2 regions of the Streptomyces sp. M41 genome follow, and region 2 is predicted to be linked to the other one. Evidence: riboswitches for the same ligand, from Rfam matches in the RefSeq annotation. Region 2 holds a riboswitch; the other holds the start of a gene.

Region 1 (7,659 bases), on a different contig from region 2:
GGTGGTGAGCGAGAGGGTGAGGCCGGCGGCGCCTGGCCAGCCAACGCCGCGATCGGCCGCCGTCCTCATCTGACGCAAACGGCCGGTGACCGAGGCGCCACCCGGCGCAACGATTGGCTCCCGACAGGACCCTGTGCGCGGCCCGGCCGCACACAGGCTCGTGGGAGGCGTGGGGACCCATGTCCCGCCCTCCTCCGCATCTTCCGGAGGGACACGGTCGTGAGCTCTGTTCGACGCACGTGCAGATCGTTCGGCGGAAGCCTCTTCGCGGCACCGATGCTGCTCATAGGAACGGCGGTCCTGGCGTTGCCCGGAGCGGCGCACGCGGCACCTCCCACCGTGTGCAACACCCTGACCGCCACCGTCGTGGGCACCGACGGCGCCGACCGCATCGTGCTGAACTCCCCTACGCCCTTGGTGATTTCCACCGGCGCGGGGGACGACACCGTCATCCTCGGTGGCCAGGGCGACCACACCGTCTGCGCGGGTTCCGGCGCGGACACCGTACTCGGCGGTGACGGCGACGACTGGCTGAACGGCGAGGACGGCCAGGACCACGTCGCAGGGCTCGCCGGCCAGGACACCCTCATGGGCGACGCGGGGCCCGACACCGTGGTGGGCGGCCCCGAGGGCGACACCATGTACGGCGGTGCAGGCGCCGACACGCTGGACGGCGAGGCGGGAGCCGACTTCGTCAATGGGCAAGCGGGCGTGGACCGCATCGACGGCGGACCGGGCAGCGACACGCTCCGGGGCGCCGCCGGCGCGGACACGATCAGCGGAGGCGTCGGCGCCGACGCACTGTACGGACAGGCCGGGGCCGACGACCTGGACGGCGGAGAGGCCAACGACGCGCTGTACGGCGGCGCGGGCAACGACGTACTCACTGACGCCGCAGGCGCTGCCGACCACGGAAACGGCGAGGACGGCGGAGCCGACCGGTGCGACATCCGCATCGAAACCCGCGCTGACTGCGAAATCCTGTTCTGACCATGTCCACCGCGAGGGGCGGCGGCAGCGGGAGTGGCAGTGGCAGCGGGAGGCCGAGTGAGTCGATTCCCTCTCGGCCTGACCGCTACCGACGAACCTCGCCCCCGCGCACTCATTCGCTCGGCCACAAGATGCAGTGGGGGAGAGGGTGCCGCCTCGGCCGGTCGCCGATTTCCTCGAGCGCCGCACGGATGTCGCGCAGGTGGCCGGTGGTCATCTCCAGCGGCGGCTCGTCGGGTTGCCAGGTGAAGCGGATCGGGTAGTCCACGCCCGGCTCCCGGGTCATCTCGATATGACATCCGAGGACGTGACTGACGGTTCGACGCTCGGAGAAGTCGATCAGGCGGTCGATGGTCCGTGCGAAGGCCGGCCAGTCCTGGATGTAGAGCCGGCCCGGGTAGACCGTGTCGCCGGTGAGCAGGAAACCGGTCCATCGGTCGTAGAACGTGACCGCGGCCTCGTGGTGGCCCGGAGTGGCCAGACACTCCAGCACACGGCCTCCCAGGTCCACCTGCGCCACGGCATCAGGGTCGGCGCCGAACCCGAAGTGGTCCCACGCGGTGACCAGGTCGGCGCCGACCACCGTGGTGTCGGGGCGGCCGGTGAACTGGCCGTCGGCCGCGATGTGGTCGCCGTGCGCGTGCGTGTGGAGCACCAGCAGGTGGTAACCCTCGCGGGGGTGGTGAGCGAGCCACCCGGTCATGAGCTCGTCGACCACCCGGCGCAGCGGAAAGTACTCGGCGGATGCGGTGGCGCCGGTGTCGATCAGCACCGCCTGAGTGTTGCCGAAGAGCAGGAACATGAACGGCGCCTCGTAGTTGATCGCCATGTTCTGCCGCAGGATGAAGGTGTGCTCGTCGTAGGCGTGAACCTGGATGTCGGGATCCGTGTTGTGCTTGGCCGACGGTGAACCGTGGATCCATCGGACATCCAGCGGACGCGGTCGGAGGGCCGGTTTGGTGAAATCGATCCGGGGATTGCCGGCGCCCATGCCGTCTCCTTGAGTGCGTCGTCTTTGCAGACCGGGTACGGCGCACATCTCGTCCGGGGCAGGCACCATCGGCCTCCACGCGGAAGCTACCACGGCGGTGTTCGCGTCCCCTCCTACGGCGGGGGAGGGGGCCAGGCCCCTGCCCAGGATCGTGCCGTCAGCCCTCGCCCGACCGCGCTTCGAACCTGATGCCCAGGTGTCGGTGGAGGCCGTCCCGCTGCTCGGCCGAGGCCAGGACCATGATGTCGTCGTCGAGATCGGAGCCTTCCTGCTCGACGCAGCGAAACTCCCGAGGGTCGTCGAGGTGGTGAAGGGGACTGAGCGCCTCGATCGCCAGCTGCGCGGCTCCCATGTCGAGGTAGTCGTTCGACGGCTGCTCGACTCCGACGGAGAGGGGCTTTCCGTTGCATTCGAAGTGCATCGTGCCCAGGCCGCACTCGTCGTCGTCGGGATTGTCCTTGTCGAAGCGGTAGTTGGAGACGACGACCCTGCCGTCGGTGAGGGCAGCGGCTTCGTCAAGGAGCCACTCGTAGTGCGCGTCGGCGAAATCCACATCCTCGGAGTGGATGGACACAGCCACGCCGAACGTCTCCAAGGCGCCGGCGACTTCATGACGCCGCTCGATCGGCTCGCTGGCGTAAGCGGCTGCCTCCTCCAGTGCCGTATGTGCCTGCGCGGTGGTGATCATGCCCAGATCCGTGAGGACTTGGGCTATGCGCACATGGGTGATCGGTGGGGTGTTCGCCATGTGCGCATCCTGCCAGGCGCCCGCGTCACGGATCAGCGCCTGCGCCCTCGCGCCGACCAGCCGCTACCGATGCCGGCGACGTGCAGGGCGAGCAGCGTCAGCCCGATCAGCATGACGTTGGTCGAGGTGAAGGTGTCGTTGGTGGATATGTCCGCCGCATTGATGAGGAAGGCGATGAGGAACAGGACCGCCGCGATGATGCCCAGCACTGGGTGCCTCCTTGGGGAGTGTGAACCGGCCGATGGATGCCTGCCACGCGTATGCCCCCGGCGGCTCACCTCACGCACCGTCTGCGCGGGCATGCCCGAGCGTGCCGTGAGGGGGGCCTCGGCAGGGGCTCGGTAGGGGCCGAAGCCGGGCGGATCGTCGCGATGGCAGGGTCGGCAGGGTGGCAGGATGGCGCCATGGTGATGAACGAGCCGTGGGCGGAACTTCACGGTGATCTACTGGCGGCGAAGGCGTCGGTCTACGACCCGAGCGGGCTCGACTGCTCGCTGCCGGTGCCCGAACCGGAGAGCGCCGAGTACGCGGCTTGCGGGTTCATGGTCGACGGCCGCTCGGTCCGGTTCCGTGTGGCCAAGACGACGCCGACGAAGGTGGGCCAGTTCGTCACCGTGTGGCAGCGTTCCGAGGCGGGGCCGATCCGGCCCTTCGACGCCGACGACGGGGTGGACCTCTTCGTCATCAGCAGCCGTGACGAGGACGGCTTCGGACAGTTCGTCTTCCCGCGCGAGGTGCTGTGCGAGCGAGGCATCGTCTCCCGCGACGGCGTCGGCGGCAAGCGCGGATTCCGTGTGTATCCGCCATGGGTGACCACGACCAGCAGACAGGCCCGCGCCACCCAGGCATGGCAGGTGAACTACTTCTTCCACCTCGGCCAGGACGGCCCCGCCGACCCGGCACGCGCGCACGGCCTTTACCACCCGTAGGGCAGCCACGCGCTCCGCACGGCGTTCTCGTCCGGGGTCCTCATCGCACCGGCGTCAGGAAGCACGCTGCCCCGTCGTGGTGATGCGGTGTACGGCCTCCAGGGTGAGCGCGCGGTCGTGGGGTTCGTGGGACAGCGCGCGATGGAGGGTCAGCCCTTCGATCAGGGCGTCGAGTTGGCGGGCGGTGCCGGGATCGAAGTGCTTCTCCAGGTGGAGGCGGCTGCGGCGCATCCACTCCTGGGTGAGCTCCCGATAGGCCGGCTGACGGGCGGCCAGGGTGTACAACTCCTGGGTGAGCACCAGGTCGCGCCCGCTCCCTTCGGACAGGGCGTGGACGAGGTCGGCCACCGCGTGCCGGGCCTGGTCCGGGTCGGACGGTGTGGAGAGGCATGCGTCGAAGACGGCGACGATGTGGTCCGTGAAGTGGCGGAAGGCTGCCCGCAGCAGCTCGTCCATGCCGCTGAAGTAGTACGTCGTCGACCCCAGGGGCACGCCTGCTCGCGCCGCGATCTTTCGATGGGACACGCGTTGGATGCCCTCCTCGGCGATGAGGTCGAGGGCGGCGGTGAGGATGCGCTCGCGGCGCCGGGGGTCGGTGTGTCCGGTGGCCATGACAGTCGGCTCAGACGGTGCGGACGGGGCGGGCAGGGTTGCCCACGGCGACGGTGTTCGCGGGAACGTCCTTGGTGACGACCGCGCCGGCACCGATCACGGAGTTGTCCCCGATGGTGACGCCGGGAAGCACGATGGCACCGCCTCCGAGCCAGACGTTGTCGCCGATGCTGATCGGCCTGGCGGCTTCCAGCTTGTCGCGGCGCGGCTGTGGCTCCAGCGGATGAGTCGGGGTGAGCAACTGGACACCGGGGCCGATCTGGCAGTCCTCGCCGATGGTGATGGCCGCGACGTCCAGCGCGGTCAGGTTGTAGTTGACGAAGGTGCGGGCTCCGATGCTGATGTTGCTGCCGTAGTCGACGTACAACGGCGGACGCACATACGCCTCCTCGCCCAGATGGCCCAGCAATTCGGCGAGGACCGACCGGGCACCCTCGGCGTCCTCGGCGAAGGCGGCCTGGTAGCGCCCGGACAGCCGCACGGCCCGCTGCTGCCTGCGGGCGATCTCCGGGTCGTCCGCGATATAGAGATCGCCCGCCAGCATGCGCTCCAGATTGCTACGCGGGTCCTGTCCGAAGTATTCCCTCGCCATGCGAACGAGCGTACCCGGTAAGTGTACGAACGTACATTCCGAGTCACGGTGCCACGGTGCGGTCGGCGTGGGCAGGGTCCCGGGAGGGCTCGTCCTCGACCGGGTGCTTCTCTCCGGGATCACTCTCACGGGCCTGCGATAGCTTTGCCCGCCATGACCGACTTCTTAGGACCTGTCGCCTGGCCACCTGCACCGCTAAGGACGGAACGGCTCGTGCTCCGCGAGTCCGAGGCCGAAGACCGAGCGGCGTTCCTCGAACTGTTCGCCTCGCCAGAGGTGGGCACTTACATCGGGGGCTCTCGACCGCGTGATGAGCTCGAACGCGCGGTGCCAGAGGTGCCGGGTCGGCGCCCTGGCCTTTTCGTGGTCGACCTCGCCGGAGCGATGATCGGCATGATCACGCTCGATCGGCGTCGGCGCGAAAGAGAAGGCCCGGGTCACGTAAGTCCGGAGGCGGGGGAGACCGAGCTCGGCTACCTGTTCCTGCCCCGGGCGTGGGGTTGCGGGTACGCCGCCGAGGCGTGCGCGGCGGTACTCGACTGGTTCGCCGACGCGCTGCCCGGCGAGCCGGTGGTGCTCACCACCCAGACAGCCAACGACCGCGCGATGCGCCTCGCGGCGAAGCTGGGGTTCTCCGAGCTGGAGCGGTTCGAGGAGTACGGCGCCGAACAGTGGTTCGGCGTGTGGCCCTCGGTCGAGTCGTCCGTCTGAGCGGACGCCTCGCCCGCATCGAACGAAGCGCTCCGGTCAGACCTGTGTGTCGCGCTCCACAGTGGTGTCCGTGCCCATCACCCAGCGTTGGGGGTACCCGCACAGCGAGACCCGGCCGGATGACGCTGATGGGAGGTACGGACGGTGGACCGGCCCGACCGCAGACAGTACACACCCGACATGATCGACTGGCTGTTGGAGGCCTCCTCGTTGCGAGAGTTCCTTCAGCATCTGGTCGATGACGCCGTCAGGGCATGCGGCGCCGACGGCTGCGGCGTGACCATCCAACACCGGCAGCGCCCACTGACCGTCGTCAGCACCGGCGGGGTGGCCGACAAGCTGGACGAGAAGCAGTACGGCCAGGATGACGGCCCCTGCCTGCAAGCCCTGCGCACCGGCGAGACGGTGCATGTGCCTGACGTACTGCAGGAGACCCGATGGGGACCCTATCCACGCTTCGCGGCCGACCTGGGCATACGCTCCTCACTGTCCGTAGCGATCCCCGTCCGCAGCCACACGGCAGGGGCGCTGAACTTCTACGCCGCCGACCGCGACGCCTTCGGTGCAAGTGACCGTCAGATGCTGGCGCTGTTCGCCGCTCAGGCAGGCGGTGGGATCGCCCTCGCGCAACGACTGGCCGACGCGGAGGACTTCACACAGGACCTGCAAACCGCGCTCGCGTCCCGCAGCGTGATCGACCAGGCCATCGGTGCCGTCATGCAACAGCAGCAGTGCACCGCGGAGGAAGCCTTCGATCTGCTGCGCCGGCTGTCCCAGCGGATCAACATCAAACTGCGCGACGTCTGCACCCGACTGCTCACCGACATCGCCGGACGGCCCCCCACCCCGCGCTCACCGCTGCGGCCCCGCCCGTGAGGCCCGCCTCGACGCGGTCACGAGCCATCGGCGGCGCAGGGCGATCGTCTGGCAGTGGTCAACGGTATGTGCCCGGCGGATAGCCGATGTTTCGGTCCGGCTGCGATGGGTCCGAGGGACGTTGCCCGCATGGGCCACCGCGAGTTGTAGCACGTATGAGAAACCGTTTCGCCGTGCTGGACGGTGCGTACCGATCTCAGCTCGACCCCACGCCGTGCCCTTACTGTGCCAGTCTCCTGGCATCGAGCCCGGCAGTCGGCGCCGCGCCCGATGCGGAACGGATCGACGGCGGATACGGCATCGTGGGATGGCTGCGCGTGTTCATGGCGCTCATCGCAGGTGTGAGCGTGGTGCTGACCCTGGCCGGAGCCTGGGCGGGATGAGCGCGCCAGGACCAGGCATCGCCCGCGAGGACTGATTCTGTGTGCGTATCGGGGTACCCGCGCCCGCATGACACCGGAAACTGATCACGCTGAATCCGTACGCGCCCTACGGCAGTTGCGCCGGATCCGCACGTTCTACGCCGCCGGCGCCCTGATGTGGGCGGCCTCGGCCGCGGCAGCGGGATGGGAGGACCCCGGCGGCCGGCCCATGTGGGTGTCGGTGGTGTTGCTGATGGTCTTCATCGGTCTGCTGTCCCTGTCGTCCCTTTGGCTGGGTCGTCAGCAAGCCGCTGGAACGGATGCCCACGCTCATCGCGCCGCGCCACGCAGGACGGCGACCTGGCGTCGACACGCCAACGCCTGACGGCCGGTAGGGACAGGGCATGCCCGCTGACTGCCTCTACTGAGCGGCGGGCTGCCCGATGCGTTCGGTCTCGTCCTGTACCAGCAGCGAGAGCAGGGAAGCGACGGAGAGCCCCGCCTCCGCCGGGTGACGCAGCACCTTGTCCGGCTCGATGCGGTAGATGTTCGTGCGCCCGTCCCGAGTGTGGGAGAGGTAACCGTCCTGCTCGAGATCGGAGATGATCCGCGCGACGGCACGCTCGGTGAGCCGGCAGCGGGCGGCTATGTCACGGATGCGGACGTTCGGGTTGTCGGCGATGGAGGCCAGTACGCGCGCGTGGCTGGTGATGAACGTCCATCCAGTGTGAGATTCGGGCACTGCAACCATGCTCGACATCTTAGAGAACACCATTGCCTGAACGTAGATACATGACATACTTTTCAGGCAACATCGATCACGTGCTCCCGTGAGGGAGAAGCAGAGA
Region 2 (7,659 bases):
CTCCGCCTTGCGCTCCAGCTTCTCCCGACGGCGCTCCTCCCGGAGCTCCTGCCGCTGGGTCCGGGTCAGCTTGCGTTCGACGCCGACGCCGCCCCAGAAGGCGAACCCGGTCACGATCACCCGGGGCGCCCCGGGGTCACCGGGAACGCCCTCCTCCCGGTGATCGAATCCCCCCATGATCCCGATCCCGCGCACCACGACCTCGACGCCGGGCGGCACGATCACCTGCACCCCGCCCATGATCGCGACGCAGTTGATCTCGATCTCCCGGTCCGCGAAGTTCGCCTCCCGCAGATCGATCTCGCCGCCGCCCCAGAAGGTGAAGCAGTTGAACCGCTTCGGCACGGTCCACCGCCCCTTGCGCTGGAAGGCGGACATCACGGCGACACCCCAGGTCGAGGACCCCTCGCCGCCGACGATCCGGTCCGGCCAACTCGCCTGAGAGCCCCCGGCCTTCTTGACCATGTCGACCTTCGGCACGGCGACCGCGCCGACCGGCAGATCCCGGGTGATCGGCGCCAGCTCGCCGTAGGTCCGCGCCTGGTACGTGGCGTCCAGGCGTTCCTCGAACTCCTCCATGTCGAGACGCCCCTCGGCGAGGGCGTCCCGCAGGACCTCGGCGACTCGTTCACGATCTGCGTCGGAGGCGCGAAGCTCCGGGGCGTCGTCGGTCATGGACAGCAGCCTACGAGCAACCCCGCACCGGGGCTACGAGATCGCCCGGTCGGCCTGTCCGTCCTGCTCGGCCCACTCGCCCGGAGGCTCGGGGGCGCGCCCCGACGCCTGCAGCATCTTGGCGATCACGGCCTCGATGTCCGGCTCCCGCACCGACAGATCCACCAGCGGATACTCCGCCGCGACCCGCGCCACCAGCGCCGCCGCCGACTCGGCCGCCGGGAAGGCCAGCCACTGCCGCGGCCCCTCCACCTTCACCACCCGGGCCGGCGCCGCCTCGATCGGCGGGAGCTCGCGCGCCAGGTCGACCACCAGGATCCGCTCGCTCTCCCCCACCTCGTGCAGCCCGGCGAGCGGACCGTCGTACATCAGCCGCCCATGGTCGATGACCATCACCCGTGAGCACAGCTGCTCGATGTCCTGGAGGTCGTGCGTGGTCAGCAGCACCGTCGTCCCACGCTCGGTGTTCACCTCACGCAGGAACTCGCGCACCTTCGCCTTGGAGATGACGTCCAGGCCGATCGTCGGCTCGTCCAGATACAGCACGTCCGGATCGTGCAGCAGCGCCGCCGCGATGTCACCGCGCATCCGCTGCCCGAGCGAGAGCTGACGCACCGGGACGTCCAACAGCGGTCCCAGGTCGAGGAGTTCGACGAGACGGTCGAGATTCTCGCGGTAACGGCCGTCGGGGATGCGGTACATGCGGTGCATCAGCTTGTACGAGTCGATCAAGGGCAGGTCCCACCACAGCGTCGTACGCTGCCCGAACACCACCCCGATGCGATGCGCGAGCCGGGTGCGCTCGCGGGAGGGGTCGAGGCCGGCCACCCGCAGCCGGCCGCCGCTCGGCGTCAGGATGCCGGTCAGCATCTTGATCGTCGTCGACTTACCGGCGCCGTTCGGGCCGATGTAGCCCACCATCTCGCCGCGCGCCACGGTGAAGGAGATCGAGTCGACGGCCCGCACCCGCCGCCGCTCCCGCTTGAGGAAACCGGTCTTCTTGCGCACATCGAAGACCTTCTCGATCCGGTCGAGTTCGATGAAGGGCTCGGTGACGGCTTCGGTGAAAGGCTCGGTGACAGTGTCCATCGACTGCTCGCTAACTCCCCGTGCTCCGATACGACCTCAGCCCCGACCGCCACGCCAGACCGGCCAGCGCACAGCACCCGGCCGCCACCAGCGGTGACGCGAAGGCCGTCCACCCGGGCAGGCCGATCGGGTACGGCCGCCCCAACAGATGGGCGGCGGGGACCCAGTTGACGAAGGCGAGCGGCAGCATGAAGGTCACGCCGCGCACCAGGTCCTTGCCGAACACGCTCGGCGGATACTGCAACAGGGTGTTCCCGCCGTACGTGAACGCGTTCTGCACCTCGGCGGCATCCTGCGCCAGGATCTGGAAGGCCGCGCCCGCCACGAAGAACGTCGAGAAGATCACCGCGCCGCTGACCACCACGACCGGCACCAGCAGCACCTTCGCCACGGTCCAGTCGACGTCGACGGCCACCAGAGCCCAGCCCAGCACCACCGCACCCTGGGTGATCTTGCCCAGGCGGCGCAGCGCGAAGTGGTCGGCGCCGATCTGGGCGAGCACCGGCGCGGGCCGCACGAGCATGGTGTCGAACGAGCCGTCCCGGATCCGGCCGCCCAGCACGTCCATCGAGCCCAGCGCGAGATCGGCGATCCCGAACGCCGTCGCCGACAGCCCGTACAGCAGGGCGACCTCGGGCATCGTCCAGCCACCCAGCGAGTCGACCTGCGAGAACATCAGCAGGATCGTCACGAAGTCCAGGCCGGTCACCAGCAGGTTGCCGAGCACCGTGACGACGAAGGAGGTGCGGTAGACCATGCTGGAGCGCACCCACATCCCGGCGATCAGCCCGTAGGCCCGCAGCCCCTCGCGAAGGACGCCGCGTTCACCCACCCTGGACCACCACCCGCCGCGTCGCCGCCGACTGCAGCAGCCGCCCCGCCGTCAGCAGCACCACCGCCCAGAGCGCCTGGAAGGCGTACGCCCGCAGCGGATCGGTCTCCCCCATCAGCACGTCCGCCGGCATCTGGACCTGCGCCGCCCAGGGCAGCACCTGCACGATGTCGCCGAGCGCACCCGGGAAGGCGTTCAGGGGCAGCACCATGCCGGAGAAGAAGATCCCCGTGATCATCAGGGCCTGGTTGACGCCCGTGCCGTCCATCAGCCAGAACACGCTCAGGGCAACCAGATAACGGATGGCGAAGCTGACGAGAGCCGCCAGCAGGAGCGTGACCACGAACGCCGCCCAGACGGTGGCATGGGCCGGCAGCGCCATCGGGAAGAAGACCGCACCGAACGCGAACGGGATCACCCCCCGCCCGAGCAGCTGGAACAGCGCCCGGCCCAGGTCGCTCGCCAGCCACCACAGTTGGAGGTCGGCCGGCCGATACAGGTCGACGGCGATCTCCCCGGTGCGGATGCGCTCCATCAGGTCCTTCTCGACGCCCCCGCCCTGGATGGCGAGGGTGGCGTACAGGCACTGCCCGAGCCACACATAGGTGACCGCCTGGGTCTGGTCGTACCCGCCGAGGTGCGGCTTCTCGTCCCACAGCGCCAGATAGGTGTGGACGAGGATCACACCGAAGACGGTGTTGGTGAACACCCCCGCCGCCGTCGCCACCCGATAGGTCGCGTACCGCCGGAACCCCCTCAGCGCGACGGCCGCGTACAACCGCCCCGAGCCCACATCCACAGCCCTCCTCGCCCCGCCGGCACCGAAGCGCAGGAGCCTAGTGCGCGAAGGCGAGGCGCGGCGAGCCGTTTTCCGCCCGGCACGGCGAGCCGTTTTCCGCCCGGCACGGACCCCCGCGAGAGCCTGCTCACTTTCCCGCCACACGCGTCGGTTTCCGGGAACGGAACGCCTGGTGCGAGAGTCTTCAATGGGGGCGCATTAGGCGTACGAGGCGTACGGGAACGTACGACGCGAAACAGGAGTCCGGGCAACGACATGAGCGACGAGCAGCAGCCGCCACAGCAGCCGACCCCGAAGGCCCGGCGGCCCAAACGGACGGGATGGCGGCGGATCATCCCGACCTGGCGCACGGTGCTCGGCACCCTCGTCATCGGCGCGTTGCTGCTGTTCGGGTTGTTCTTCCTCGGCTACTCCATGGTGAAGATCCCGCCGGCCAACGCCCTCGCCACCAAGCAGGCCAACGTCTACCTGTACGCGGACGGCTCGGTGATCGCCCGTGACGGTCAGGTCAACCGGGAGAACGTCACCCTCGCGCAGATCTCCAAGCCCGCCCGGCACGCGATCCTGGCCGCCGAGGACCGCGACTTCTACACCGAGTCCGCCGTCGACCCCAAGGCGATGGCGCGGGCCGCCTGGAACACCGCCACCGGCAAGGGCAAGCAGTCCGGCTCCACCATCACCCAGCAGTACGTCAAGAACTACTACCTGCGCCAGGAGCAGACCGTCACCCGCAAGGTGAAGGAGTTCTTCATCGCGATCAAGCTGGACCGCGAGAAGAGCAAGGACGAGATCCTGGAGGGCTACCTCAACACCAGCTTCTTCGGCCGTAACGCCTACGGCATCCAGGCCGCCGCCCAGGCCTACTACGGCATGGACGCCAAGGACCTCGACCCGGCCCGCGCCGCGTACCTCGCCGCGCTGGTCAACGCGCCCAGCGAGTACGACGTCGTCGCCCACCCGGAGAACAAGTCCGCGGCCCTGGCCCGCTGGAACTACGTCCTGGACGGCATGGTGACCAAGGGCTGGCTGTCCGAGAGCGAGCGGGCCGGCATGAAGTTCCCGAGGCCCAAGGAGGCCACGGCCTCCACCAATCTGTCCGGGCAGCGCGGTTACATCGTGCGGATCGTGAAGGACTATCTGATCCAGAACAAGATCGCCTCCGAGGAGGACCTGGAGGCGGGCGGCTACCGCATCACCACGACCCTGCAGAAGGACAAGCAGGACGCCTTCGTCGAAGCGGTCGACGACCAGCTGATGTCCAAGCTGGACAAGAAGAACAACAAGGTCGACACCTACGTCCGCGCGGGCGGCGCCTCCGTCGACCCGAAGACCGGCAAGGTCGTGGCGATGTACAACGGCATCGACTACGTCAAGCAGTACACCCCCAACGCCACCCGCCGGGACTACCAGGTCGGCTCCACCTTCAAGCCGTTCGTGTTCACCTCGGCCGTGGAGAACGGGTCGACCACCCAGGACGGCCGCCCGATCACCCCGAACACGATCTACGACGGCACCAACAAGCGCCCCGTGCAGGGCTGGACCAGCGGCTACGACCCCGCCAACGAGGACGACGTGTCCTACGGCGACATCAGCGTGCGCACGGCCACCGACAAGTCCGTCAACTCGGTGTACGCGCAGATGGCCGTCGACGTCGGCCCCGAGAAGGTCAAGGACACCGCGGTGGAGCTGGGCCTGCCCTCCGCCACGCCCGACCTCAACCCGTACCCGTCGATCGCGCTGGGCACCGCCACCGCGAGCGTCCTGGACATGGCGGAGGCCTACGCGACCCTCGCCAACCACGGCAAGCACGGCACGTACACCATGATCGAGAAGATCACCAAGGACGGCTCCGACGTCATCGACCTGCCCAAGCGCAAAACCTCCCAGGTCATCAGCCGCGAGGCCGCCGACACCACCACCTCGGTCCTGAAGAGCGTCGTGGAGAACGGCACCGGCACCCCGGCCCAGGCGGCGGGCCGCCCGGCCGCGGGCAAGACCGGCACCGCGGAGGAGGACAAGGCCGCCTGGTTCGCCGGCTACACCCCCGAACTGGCCACCGTGGTCGCCGTCATGGGCCAGGACCCGGTCACGGCCGCCCAGAAGCCCCTGTACGGCGCGCTGGGCGTCAACCGGATGAACGGCAGCGGCCCGCCCACCGCGATCTGGGCCCAGTTCACCGAGAAGGCCCTGAAGGGCAAGCCGGTCAAGGACTTCGACCTGGAGCTCCAGCAGGGCGCCGACGTGCCCCAGTACCCGACGACCGACCCGACCGAGGGCGACCAGGACGCCGACGAGCAGGACGAGGGCGGCGCCACCGAGGACCCGACGGACAGCGGCCAGGACACCGAGGGCCAGACCGGTGGCCAGACGCCGGGCCAGCCGGACGGCGGCACGACGGGCGGCCCGACGACGGGCGGTACCACCGACGGGGGCACGGCCGACGGCGGCACGACCGACGGGGGGACGGCCGACGGCGGTACCACCGACGGGGGCACGACCACCGAGGGCGGCACCACGGGCGATCCCGGCAGCGGCGGAACGGACACCTCGGGCGGCGGCGCCACCGGCGCAGGCGGCACGGACACGGGGGGCGGCGGCACAACGGGAAACACGGCCGGAACGCAGGGCGGCACCCGTAGACAGTGACCGCGGAGCCGGTCCGGTGACCGCAGGGCCGGCTCAGTGACCGCTGGTCGCCTTCAAACCCACCACGGCGACCAGCAGCAGACAGACGAAGAAGATCCGCGCCGCGGTGACGGGCTCCCCCAGCACCACCATGCCGACCACCGCCGCACCGGCCGCCCCGATGCCGACCCACACGCCATAGGCGGTGCCGATGGGCAGGGACCGGGCGGCGTAGGAGAGCAGGACCATGCTGGCGACGATGCCGGCGCCGGTGAACAGGCTGGGGACGAGCCGGGTGAAGCCGTCGGTGTACTTCATGCCGATCGACCAGCCGACCTCGAGCAGACCGGCGACGACGAGCAGGACCCAGGCCATGACAAGCACCTCCGAGACGTGGCGGCGTAATGCGGGGGTGCGTCGTCTTTGCCTGCATCCCGGTACGGCGCGTCTCGTCGGGCTCCTTCAAAGCTAGCAAGGAAACGGGAAAAGGGGCTGGTGACGACGGTCACCAGCCCCTCGGCCCGTTGAACTACAGGTACAGCCCCGTGGAGTCCTCCGACCCCTCGAACCGGTCGGCGGCCACGGCGTGCAGATCGCGCTCGCGCATGAGGACGTACGCGACTCCACGCACCTCGACCTCGGCCCGGTCCTCCGGGTCGTACAGGACCCGGTCGCCGGTCTCCACGGTCCGGACGTTCTGCCCCACCGCGACGACCTCGGCCCAGGCCAGCCGACGGCCCACGGCCGCCGTGGCGGGGATCAGGATGCCGCCACCGGAACGCCGCTCGCCCTCGCTGGTGTCCTGCCGCACGAGTACTCGGTCGTGCAGCATCCGGATGGGCAGCTTGTCGTGATGGGTGCTGTGCTCGTTTCTGTTGGCGCTCACACCTTGAACCTACCTGCCTGGGCCGCCTGTGTACGCCGTCGGGTCCGCGTCACTCAGTCCCTGCGGCGCCGGGTGCCGAGAGCCAGCAGGCCCACGAGCCCGACGGCGACGAGGGCGACGGGCACGATCCGCTCGATGCGGGGCGCGCCCTCCTCGTCGGTGAACCGGGCCTTGACATCGCTCACGGCCCGGTTGACGCCGACATAGGCCCGTCCGAGGGTGTGGTCGATGTTCGAGACGACCTTGGCCTTGGCGTCGCCGACGATCGTCTTCGGGTGCACCCGCACCCCGATCTCGTCGAGCGTCTCGGCCAGCGCTGCGCGGCGGGCCTTGATGTCCGCCTCGATCTGCGCCGGTGTTCTGGTGTCCGACGTGTCCGCCACCGTTCGGCCTCCGAAGTGAAGCTGATGCTGTTTGCGGACAGTCTGTCAGCTCCACGGCGAACCGCACCGTCAGGCTCCCCGGTTACGCTGGTTCGATGAGCGAGCGACTCCAGCCGGGGGATGTGGCCCCCGCCTTCACCCTGCCCGACGCCGACGGCAACGAGGTGTCCCTCTCGGACCACAAGGGCCGCAAGGTCATCGTCTACTTCTACCCGGCGGCCCTCACACCCGGCTGCACCAAGCAGGCCTGCGACTTCACGGACAACCTCGAGCTCCTGGCCGCGGCCGGCTACGACGTCATCGGCATCTCGCCCGACCAGCCGGACAAGCTCGCCAAGTTCCGCGAGAAGGAGTCCCTGAAGGTCACCCT

Evidence for each region. A riboswitch is a leader RNA that binds a small molecule or an ion and turns the genes downstream of it on or off. The one in region 2 is predicted to bind guanidine.
Region 1: another riboswitch for guanidine. It lies ahead of ACHBTE_RS29985 (MBL fold metallo-hydrolase); the one in region 2 lies ahead of ACHBTE_RS16845 (DMT family transporter).

The regions. Positions count from the first base shown of each region.
Region 1 covers NZ_JBIMKE010000032.1:58,391-66,049, reverse strand. Annotated here, with positions in the region: gene ACHBTE_RS29990 (calcium-binding protein) at 220-990, shown strand; gene ACHBTE_RS29985 (MBL fold metallo-hydrolase) at 1,103-1,981, opposite strand; guanidine-III (ykkC-III) riboswitch at 1,994-2,060, opposite strand; gene ACHBTE_RS29980 (hypothetical protein) at 2,139-2,729, opposite strand; gene ACHBTE_RS29975 (hypothetical protein) at 2,762-2,938, opposite strand; gene ACHBTE_RS29970 (MepB family protein) at 3,134-3,658, shown strand; gene ACHBTE_RS29965 (TetR/AcrR family transcriptional regulator) at 3,713-4,270, opposite strand; gene ACHBTE_RS29960 (sugar O-acetyltransferase) at 4,281-4,862, opposite strand; gene ACHBTE_RS29955 (GNAT family N-acetyltransferase) at 5,016-5,573, shown strand; gene ACHBTE_RS29950 (GAF and ANTAR domain-containing protein) at 5,754-6,449, shown strand; gene ACHBTE_RS29945 (hypothetical protein) at 6,623-6,832, shown strand; gene ACHBTE_RS29940 (hypothetical protein) at 6,900-7,196, shown strand; gene ACHBTE_RS29935 (helix-turn-helix transcriptional regulator) at 7,233-7,562, opposite strand.
Region 2 covers NZ_JBIMKE010000011.1:163,365-171,023, reverse strand. Annotated here, with positions in the region: gene ACHBTE_RS16870 (DUF1707 domain-containing protein) at 1-675, opposite strand, end outside; gene ACHBTE_RS16865 (ATP-binding cassette domain-containing protein) at 709-1,764, opposite strand; gene ACHBTE_RS16860 (ABC transporter permease) at 1,775-2,596, opposite strand; gene ACHBTE_RS16855 (ABC transporter permease) at 2,589-3,389, opposite strand; gene ACHBTE_RS16850 (transglycosylase domain-containing protein) at 3,651-6,041, shown strand; gene ACHBTE_RS16845 (DMT family transporter) at 6,075-6,395, opposite strand; guanidine-III (ykkC-III) riboswitch at 6,432-6,503, opposite strand; gene ACHBTE_RS16840 (co-chaperone GroES) at 6,550-6,906, opposite strand; gene ACHBTE_RS16835 (DUF3618 domain-containing protein) at 6,960-7,289, opposite strand; gene bcp (thioredoxin-dependent thiol peroxidase) at 7,385-7,659, shown strand, end outside.